DNA from 2 places in the Xanthomonas euroxanthea genome. Region 2 is predicted to be linked to the other one. Evidence: predicted binding sites of a transcription regulator. Region 2 holds the regulator's gene; the other holds the start of a gene.
What was found. Region 2 encodes FliA, which starts transcription of late flagellar genes. Its sites were predicted from a motif close to TAAAGTTTNNCNNNCNNNGGCCGATAA; they were not measured.
Positions count from the first base shown of each region.

Region 1 (4,415 bases), 840 kb from region 2:
TCCTTGGCCGCAGCGGTGGAACGCTGTGCCAGCGTCCGCACTTCCGATGCGACCACCGCAAACCCACGGCCTTGCTCACCAGCCCGCGCCGCTTCCACGGCAGCATTCAAGGCCAGGATATTGGTCTGGAACGAGATGCCGTCAATCACGGAGATGATGTCGGCAATTTTCTTGGACGAGGCCTCGATGCCGGCCATGGTCCCCACCACCTTGCTGACGATTTCCCCGCCCTGTGAGGCGACGCCTGCGGCACCGATGGCCAACTGGTTGGCCTGGCGTGCGTGCTCCGCATTCTGGCGAACGGTGGAGGTGAGTTCTTCCATCGAGGCGGCGGTTTCTTCCAGGTTGGCCGCCTGTTGTTCGGTGCGCTGCGACAGGTCCTGGTTGCCGGCAGCAATCTCGCTGGCCGCCGAGTTGATCGACACCGCCGATTGCTGGATGCGTCCGACGATCTCTGCAAGCTGCGCGGCGGTGGCGTTGGCGTCGTCGCGCATCTGCGCGAAGACCCCCTTGAACTCGCCCGTCATGCGCGCGGTGAGGTCGCCTGCAGCGATGGATTGCAGCAGCGACGACAGCGATTGCAGGTTGCCGTCCGCGGTGGCCATGAGCAGGTTCAAGCTCTCCACCATGACGCGGAAATCATATTGGAAGCGATCGGCATCGCCGCGCGCGGTGAAGTCACCGTTGGCCGCGGACTGCGCCAGCTGCTTGATCTCGATGTTCATGGCAGACAGGTTCGCCTTGACCTCGTCCATGGTCTGCGTCAGCACGGCTTTCTCACCGGGCAAGCGCTCCATGCTCTCGCTCAGGTCGCCGATGGCGTAATGCCCCATGATCCGTGCAAGGTTCGACTGCACGGCCAGGTGCGAGGCCACCAGGGCATTGGTGTCCTCGGCCATGCGGCCGTAGTCACCCGGGAAGGCCTGGGCATCCATGCGAAAGCTGGTCTGGCCTTCATCGTGGCGCTTTGCCATGTCGCCCTGCGCGGTCAACAGGGCCTGGAGCTGCGTTTGCATGCCTTGCATGGCGCGTAACAGCCGGCCGGTTTCGTCCTTGGCCTGCGTGTGCACGTCGTTGCCGAGCTGACCATTGGCAATGGCTTCAGCCGCTTTCGTGGCGCGTGCCAGCGGCTGGGTCAGGCTTCGGGTGATGAGCCACGCCAGCAGGCTGCTGACCAGCACGACCGCGGCACCGCCAAGGATGAGCAGGAGCTTGCCCCGGTCCATCGATTTGACTGCTTCTGCGTAGGCCTGCCTGCTCTGTCCTTCCTGGCGGGTGACCAGTTCGCGGATCTTGTCCTGCCAGGCGAGGGTAGCGGGCCGCCCTTGCTCGCTGAGGATGTCCTGGGCCTGCGCGTTCTCGTTCCTGGCTGCCAGCGCGATGACTTCGTCGTTGAACTTCATGGACGCTGCCCGACGCTCGTCCATCTCGGCACGAATCTTCCGCCCTTCCTCCGAGCTGGACAGCGCGTCCAGCTTGGTGCGCAGCTCCTGGTAGCGCTGGCGTTGCGCGTTGATCGTGTTGAGTGCTTCGGTGTTGAGCTCTTCGCTTGTCGCCATGGCATACGTGCCCAATGCGATCAGCAGCGAGGAGTTGGCATCCAGCATGCCGTTGCCGACCTGGATCTTGGCGGTGCGGTCGAGGACGATGAAGTCCAGCTGCGCTCGCGCGTTCGCCATGGTGCCCAGGCCGGTGGCCACGAGCAGGCCTGAGAGGAGAATCAAGATTCCAAATGCAACGGCCAGGCGGTGGCCGACGTTGAAGCGTTGGAGAAAAGCGATCATGGACGTCCCAGAAGAGATCAGTAGAGGCATCGATGCTCACGCGGTTAGCGAGCCTGGCATCGGTTTCCCAATAACGGCGCTCTGCTCAAAAACTGGAATATCTGTCACTAAACGATAATCTAACCCTTCAGAAAACGTCCGCGCTGCCGGGGTACGCCTGACGCATGTCAGGCGGAGCGGTTGCGCGCGTGGGAAGGCAATGCAGTTGAGGGTTCGGCAGTTGTCGATGGCTGATGCGCGATAACACCGATGGCAGGGCTATCCACTTCCGACTAGGCACTGTGGAAGAGGTGGAGCAGTGAACGCGCAATGGATGGCAGCAGTGGCGGATGCACTGAGTGACCTGCAGGCGGCAAGAGCGGCTCAAGGCGCGGTGCTCGAGGCGGTGCGCGCCTCGCATCCGGCCCCCGCATCGCTGACTGGCTGCCAGGACCGCCTGTCGTCATCCCTGATGGCGACGGTTGCCCAACGCAAAGCCTTGTCGGCAGCGGCGAAGCCGGTCGAGGTTTACACGCTCGAACAGTTGGCGGCATGGAACGATCGCATCGAGCGCTGCGTCCCGCAGGCGAGGACGCAGTCGCAGGCCTGCTCGTTGCTAGGCTGCGCTGACCGAGCCCGTGCTCGACACCTGGCAGGTCGCCATCCAGCGTTTGGCGTAGTCATACGCGGCGCGTTGATCGGCAAAGGCGATGCTTCCAGGTTGGCAGCGGTGCAAGGTGATGCCGCCGGGCCTGGAAATCAGAAGCTCCGGCAGGAACTTTCCATCGCACGGAACGCTGTGGGCAGTGAGCAGATAATCGCCCACGTGCCGAATTGCGGTGACGCCCAATAGCAATCCTCCTTGATGGGCAGGCACCTACCTTCGTCCAACATCAGTGTCAGACGATTGGCTGTCGATGCTCGCCGGGTGACACGCCATCATTGAAGAAAACAGCGCAATCCACTATCGGCAATAGACGAACGTGACTGTAAGTATTTTCCTGACCCGCCGATGGCGGTGCCGCTGCCAACGCTCCGTGCCCGCGGCCTGTAAGGCTTGGCCCGGTCCTATTGGGCGGCCGACGGGATCGGATGCGCATTGCTTCCAGCCGGATTCGCGCTTGGCAGGGGACCCACCTTGATGAGCTGATCGATATTGTCGAGCTGCTGCATTTCCTTGAACCAGCTGGCTCCCCATCGCGCGCTGAGCCCCTCTGCGTTCAAGGACGACTGGATACGCCGGGCGACCGACACCAACCCGGCTTCGCTGCTGCCAGGCAGGAACAGGGCGAACTCTCCGCGCGCCAGCTGCGCCAGGCTGTCCTGGGGGCGGGTGGCCTGCTTCAGCAGGGCAATGGCCTTTGCTACGTTCTGCTCTGGCCCGACGCCGCCTACCGAGCTGTTGGCGTCCACGTCAAAGCGCAATACGCCGCCTTGCTCGTTGCGATGGCGATGATCCGCCGCTGCCTGCAGGACATCACGGAACGTCCCGAGATCGTAGAGGCCGGCCAACGTTTGTGCATTTTCCATGGCCTGCGGATCAGCCGGCAGCCGTTGCACCTCGGCCAGGTGCTGGGCCCACGATCCGGCCAGGACCCGTCCAAAGGTTTCAACCAGCGGCAGGAGGTGCTCGAGTTTGTCGTCGACGACCCGGTTGTCCAGCCCGCAGAGCATCCCCTCGACCTTGCCAGGGATTCGAATCGGCACGCCCAGGTAGCTTGCGATACCCAGCCGTGTCGCCACGGCGGATTGGGCCAGGTGTTCGACTTTCTGCAGGTCTGGGGCGAACTGGGGGCCGCCCATGACGATCATGCTGCGGCACACCGACTCGGGCCAGCTCAAGGACTGGTCGACCTTCAACCCGAAGGAGGCGTCGGTGCAGCCACGGATGATCCAATGATCGTTTTTGACCTCGGCAAGCACCCAGGTTTTCAGCGGCGTCAGCTCGGCAAGCCGCTCAAGCAGCTCGCTCGCGGTGTCTGCCATGCCGGAGAAGGGGACTTGGGTTCTGAGTTCGGTCGACATGGAGCGGCAGCGTTTGGGATGCATCTGATATCGGCAGTAAAGGATCTCCCTATAGCGAGACCTCGCGCCATTTTCTGAACGGCGGAAGGCCGCCACAGGGCAGGCGTAGGTTGGCCTGAAGTCGACATTCGGCAGGACCGCTGTCCCCACGAAACCGTGAACCGCGGAGGCGAGCGGGCGAGCCAGGCCGCTGCCGCATAGGCGCAAGCGAGGCGTGGCAGGGAACATCGACGCCGACGGTAGAGGCGCCGGGCAGGCGAAGGCGCCAGGTGCGCCATGTCGTGGATATCGGTGATGTGGGGTAATCTGCGCTGTCCCGAGCATGACCGTCCATGCGGACACACACTTCTTCGATTCCCAAGCGTCCCTTGGTTCCGGTAGGCCTCCACTGGGCGGGCATCGCCGTGCCATGGCTCGTGCTCGCCCTGGCCTACGCTCCCGCGGTGGCCCTGACATCGCTGGCCGACAAGCCGCGCGGTGCTCTGGGCCTGCTCGGTGCCTTCCTGTTTCTGGTGGGAAGCTACGTGCCTTGGGCAGCGCTCACGCCGACGCTTCTCTGGCTGTCCAGACGATGGATCATTGGAACAGGGCGAAGCGCGCGTCATCTGGCATTGATCGCCTTGACCG
Region 1 is NZ_LR861803.1:1,533,767-1,538,181, forward strand. Features, by position in the region: gene H7A86_RS06605 (methyl-accepting chemotaxis protein) at 1-1,784, opposite strand, end outside; gene H7A86_RS21165 (hypothetical protein) at 2,083-2,616, shown strand; gene H7A86_RS06615 (GAF domain-containing protein) at 2,832-3,788, opposite strand; gene H7A86_RS20940 (sensor histidine kinase) at 4,205-4,415, shown strand, end outside.
Region 1: the regulator FliA is predicted to act here: its motif matches at 1,855-1,881, upstream of H7A86_RS06605 (methyl-accepting chemotaxis protein).

Region 2 (4,415 bases):
GATCCCGTCGGCACCTGCCCAGCAGGCCCCGGCCCCGCAAGCCGCGGCCGCGCCGGTCCACGCACCGCTCACGCCGGCCGCCGATACCGGTACGAGCCAGCGCCAGCGCATTGCCAGCGCTGCCGAAGACATGATCGCCGCGATGGCGCTGCGCCAGCCGGTCAACGTGCCGCGTCAGGCCCCGGTCGCCGCACCGGTCCGTACCGCCGCCGTCCCCTCGCCCGCCGCCCAGGCCCTGGCCCGCGCCGTTGCGGTGTCCGCCGCACCGCGCCAGGAACACGCGTTGTCGGCGGTGCCGGAACAACTGTTCGCCGACTTCCTGACCACCGCCCCGGTGCAGCGCGCCGCCGTGCAGGCCGCCCCGGTGCAGGCGCCGACGCCGATCATGGCCGCCGCCGCCGCCCCTGTGCAGGCCGGCTACGACCAGGACGAAGACGCGCTGGCCGACGACGCCGACTTCGACCTGGACGCGCTGCCGCAGATCCTGCCGCCGGCCGCGTTGCCGCCGCTGGTGGCCGCCCCGCCGGCGCTGGCCGCGGTGCCGGCCGCCGCCGTCCCGGCGCCGCAGAACGACGAAGAACTCAAGCAGTTGCGCGGCGAGCTGGCGCTGATGCGGCAGATGATCGAGCGCGAGATGAACCGCCTCACCGACGAGCGCCTGCGCGGCTCACCGGTGCGTGCGCAGGCCCTGGAGCTGATGGACGACTATGGCTTCGACGCCGGCCTGATCCGCGATGTGGCGCTGCAGATCCCGGCCGATACCGAATTGCACCGCGGCCGCGGGCTGATGCTGGGCCTGCTGTCCAAGCGCCTGCCGGTGGCCCCGGTCGACCCGCTGGAACGCGGCGGCGTGATCGCCCTGGTCGGCCCGACCGGTGCCGGCAAGACCACCACCATCGCCAAGCTGGCGCAGCGCTTCGCCGCCCAGCACGCCCCGCGCGACGTGGCCCTGGTCACCACCGACACCCAGCGCGTCGGCGGCCGCGAGCAGCTGCACAGCTACGGCCGTCAGCTCGGCATCGCCGTGCACGAGGCCGACAGCGCCGAGAGCCTGCTGGAACTGCTCGAGCGCCTGCGCGACTACAAGCTGGTGCTGATCGACACCGCCGGCATGGGCCAGCGCGACCGCGCCCTGGCCGCCCAGCTGAACTGGCTGCGCGCCGCGCACCAGGTCACCTCGCTGCTGGTGCTGCCTGCCAACGCGCACTTTTCCGACCTCGACGAGGTCGTGCGCCGCTTCGCCCACGCCAAGCCCCAGGGCGTGGTGCTGACCAAACTTGACGAGACCGGCCGCTTCGGTAGTGCGCTGTCGGTCGTCGTCGATCACCAAATGCCCATCACCTGGGTGACTGACGGACAGCGGGTCCCCGACGACCTGCACCGCGCCAATGCCGCCAGTCTCGTTCTTCGCCTTGAAGATTTGCGGCGCGCTGCCGATAAGCCCTGTACTCCGGAGCACAACCATGCAGTCGCGTGAATACGCCAAGCTGACCAACGCCTTCCCCCTGTCGGCGACCCGTCCCGAGCCTTTGGGCCCGGTGCGCACCATTGCCGTGACCGGTGGCAAGGGCGGCGTGGGCAAAACCAACATCTCCGCCAACCTGGCCGTGGCGCTGGCCGACATGGGCAAGCGCACCCTGCTGCTGGACGCCGACCTGGGCCTGGCCAACCTGGACGTGGTGCTGGGCCTGTCGCCCAAGTACACCCTGGCCGACCTGATCGCCGGCCGCTGCACGCTGGACGAGGTGATCATCGAAGGTCCCGGCGGCGTGCTGGTGGTCCCGGCCGCCTCCGGTCGCCGCCACATGGCCGAACTGGCCCCGGCCCAGCACATCGGCCTGGTCAACGTGTTCTCCGAACTGGAACGCGACCTGGACGTGATGGTCATCGACACCGCCGCCGGCATCACCGACAGCGTGCTGACCTTCTGCCAGGCCGCCCAGGACACCGTGGTGGTGGTCTGCGACGAGCCGGCCTCGATCACCGACGCCTACGCGCTGATCAAGGTGCTCTCGCGCGAACGCGGCGTGGACCGCCTGCAGATCATCGCCAACATGGTGCGCGACCCCAACGAAGGCCGCCTGCTGTACGACAAGCTGTCGCGGGTCTGCGAAAAATTCCTCGGCGACGTGTCGCTGAACTACCTCGGCCACGTGCCGCAGGACGACTGGTTGCGCCTGTCGGTACAGCGCCAGCAACCGGTCATCAAGGCCTACCCCGCCAGTCCGTCGGCGCAGGCCATTGCAGAAATCGCTCGCCGTACCTCGCGCTGGCAGGCCCCGACCGTGTCCCGCGGCAACGTCGAATTCTTCGTCGAACGCATCATCCAACGGGGAGTGGCCGCATGAGCACCGCTACCGCAACCACGGCCACCGCGCAGTACCGTGCCGTGCAGCGCAACAACGCCAATGACATCGTCACCCAGCACGCCGACCTGGTGCGCCGCATCGCCCACCATCTGGCCGCGCGCCTGCCGGCGAGCGTGGAAGTGGACGACCTGATCCAGGCCGGCATGATCGGCCTGATCGAAGCCTCGCGCAGTTACGATTCCGAGCAGGGCGCCTCGTTCGAGACCTATGCCTCGATCCGCATCCGCGGCTCGATGATCGACGAGATCCGCCGTGGCGACTGGGTGCCGCGCTCGGTGCACCGACGCGCACGCGATGCCGCCGCGGCCGTGCGCAAGATTGAGCAGCACACCGGCCGCGCAGCCGCCGCCACCGAAGTGGCCGCCGCGATGGAGATGCCGCTGCCGGACTACCTGCGTCTGATGGAAGATGCCGCCCGCGGCCAGGTGCTGAGCCTGGAGTCGCGGATCGAGGATCACGGCGAGCTGGACACCACCGCCAAGGGTGGCCCCAATCCGCAGCAGATGATGGAGCGCGGCGAGTTCGGCCGCGAGCTGGGCAAGGCCATCGGCCAGTTGCCCGAGCGCGAGCAGCTGGTGCTGTCGCTGTACTACGAACAGGAATTGAACCTGAAAGAAATCGGCGCCGTGCTCGGTGTCAGCGAATCGCGCGTGTGCCAGATCCATGGCCAGGCGGTGGTGCGTCTGCGCGGCCGCCTCAAGGTCTTCGAACTGGCCGATGCCGGTGTCGAAATTGACGAATGATTTTTTCGCGTATTTTTTAGTGTTAGGAGCTTGATGTGAACAAGAACATGCGGATTTTGATCGTGGACGACTTCTCGACGATGCGGCGCATCGTCAAGAATCTGTTGGGCGATCTTGGCTTCACCAATACCGCAGAGGCCGAAGACGGCAACAGCGCATTGGCGGCGTTGCGGGCTGGCCCGTTCGATTTCGTGGTCACCGACTGGAACATGCCCGGCATGACCGGCATCGACCTGCTGCGCAACATCCGCGCCGACGCCAAGCTCAAGCACCTGCCGGTGATGATGGTGACCGCCGAAGCCAAGCGCGAGCAGATCATCGAAGCGGCCCAGTGCGGCGTGAACGGCTACATCATCAAGCCGTTCACCGCGCAGACGCTGGAAGAGAAGCTGGGCAAGGTGTTCGAACGTCTGGCGGCGACCGCCTGATGAACGCCACCGTGGACACCAATGCCGAACGCGCCGCGTTGATCGACCGCCTGCAGGGCGCGCTCGATGCACTGGAAAGCGGTGACGAAGCTGCGTGGAAGCGCGAGGTCGACCACCTCGCCGCCCTGCGCACGCGCCCGATGATGCAGGGCCTGAGCCGGCTTGCGCGCGAACTCGGCCAGGCGCTGGGCGAGTTGCCCACCGTGCCCGAGGAAGCCGGCGAGCTGGACGATGCGTGTTCGCGCCTGGACCACGTGGTGGAGATGACCGAGAAGGCCAGCCATCGCACGCTGGATCTGGTCGAGGAATGCCGTGAGCTGGCCAACCAGCTACGCGACGGTGGGCTCAATCAGGACCAGGGCGCGCTGATGGACAAGATGCGCCACAACCTGACCGAGCTGTCGCTGGCGCAGAGCTACCAGGACCTGAGCGGGCAGATCATCCGTCGCGTGGCCGGCATCGTCCGGCGCGTGCACGAGGGCTTCGGTGCGCTCGGCCTGCCGCCGAAGAATCCAGAGCCGAAGAAAGACGACGGCGGTCTTGCCGGTCCTGCAGTCAAGGGCCTGGACCGTCACGCGGTGTCGCAGGACGACGCCGATGACCTGCTGTCCGGATTGGGGTTGTAACCATGAGTGCTGTTCCAGACGATATTGCTGCCGATTTCATCGTCGAGGCCCAGGAAATCCTGGACCGCCTCGGCGAACAGCTGGTGTCGCTGGAACAGGCACCTGACGAAGCCGACCAGCTGAACGCGGTGTTCCGCGGCTTCCACACGCTCAAGGGCGGCGCCGGCTTTCTGGCGATCAAGCCGATGGTCGAGCTCTGCCACGCCGCCGAGGAAACCCTGGGCATGGCGCGCTCCGGCCAGGCGGTGT
Region 2 is NZ_LR861803.1:2,368,963-2,373,377, reverse strand. Features, by position in the region: gene flhF (flagellar biosynthesis GTPase FlhF) at 1-1,477, shown strand, start outside; gene H7A86_RS10060 (MinD/ParA family protein) at 1,464-2,348, shown strand; gene H7A86_RS10055 (RNA polymerase sigma factor FliA) at 2,345-3,112, shown strand; gene cheY (chemotaxis response regulator CheY) at 3,148-3,540, shown strand; gene H7A86_RS10045 (protein phosphatase CheZ) at 3,540-4,166, shown strand; gene H7A86_RS10040 (chemotaxis protein CheA) at 4,169-4,415, shown strand, end outside.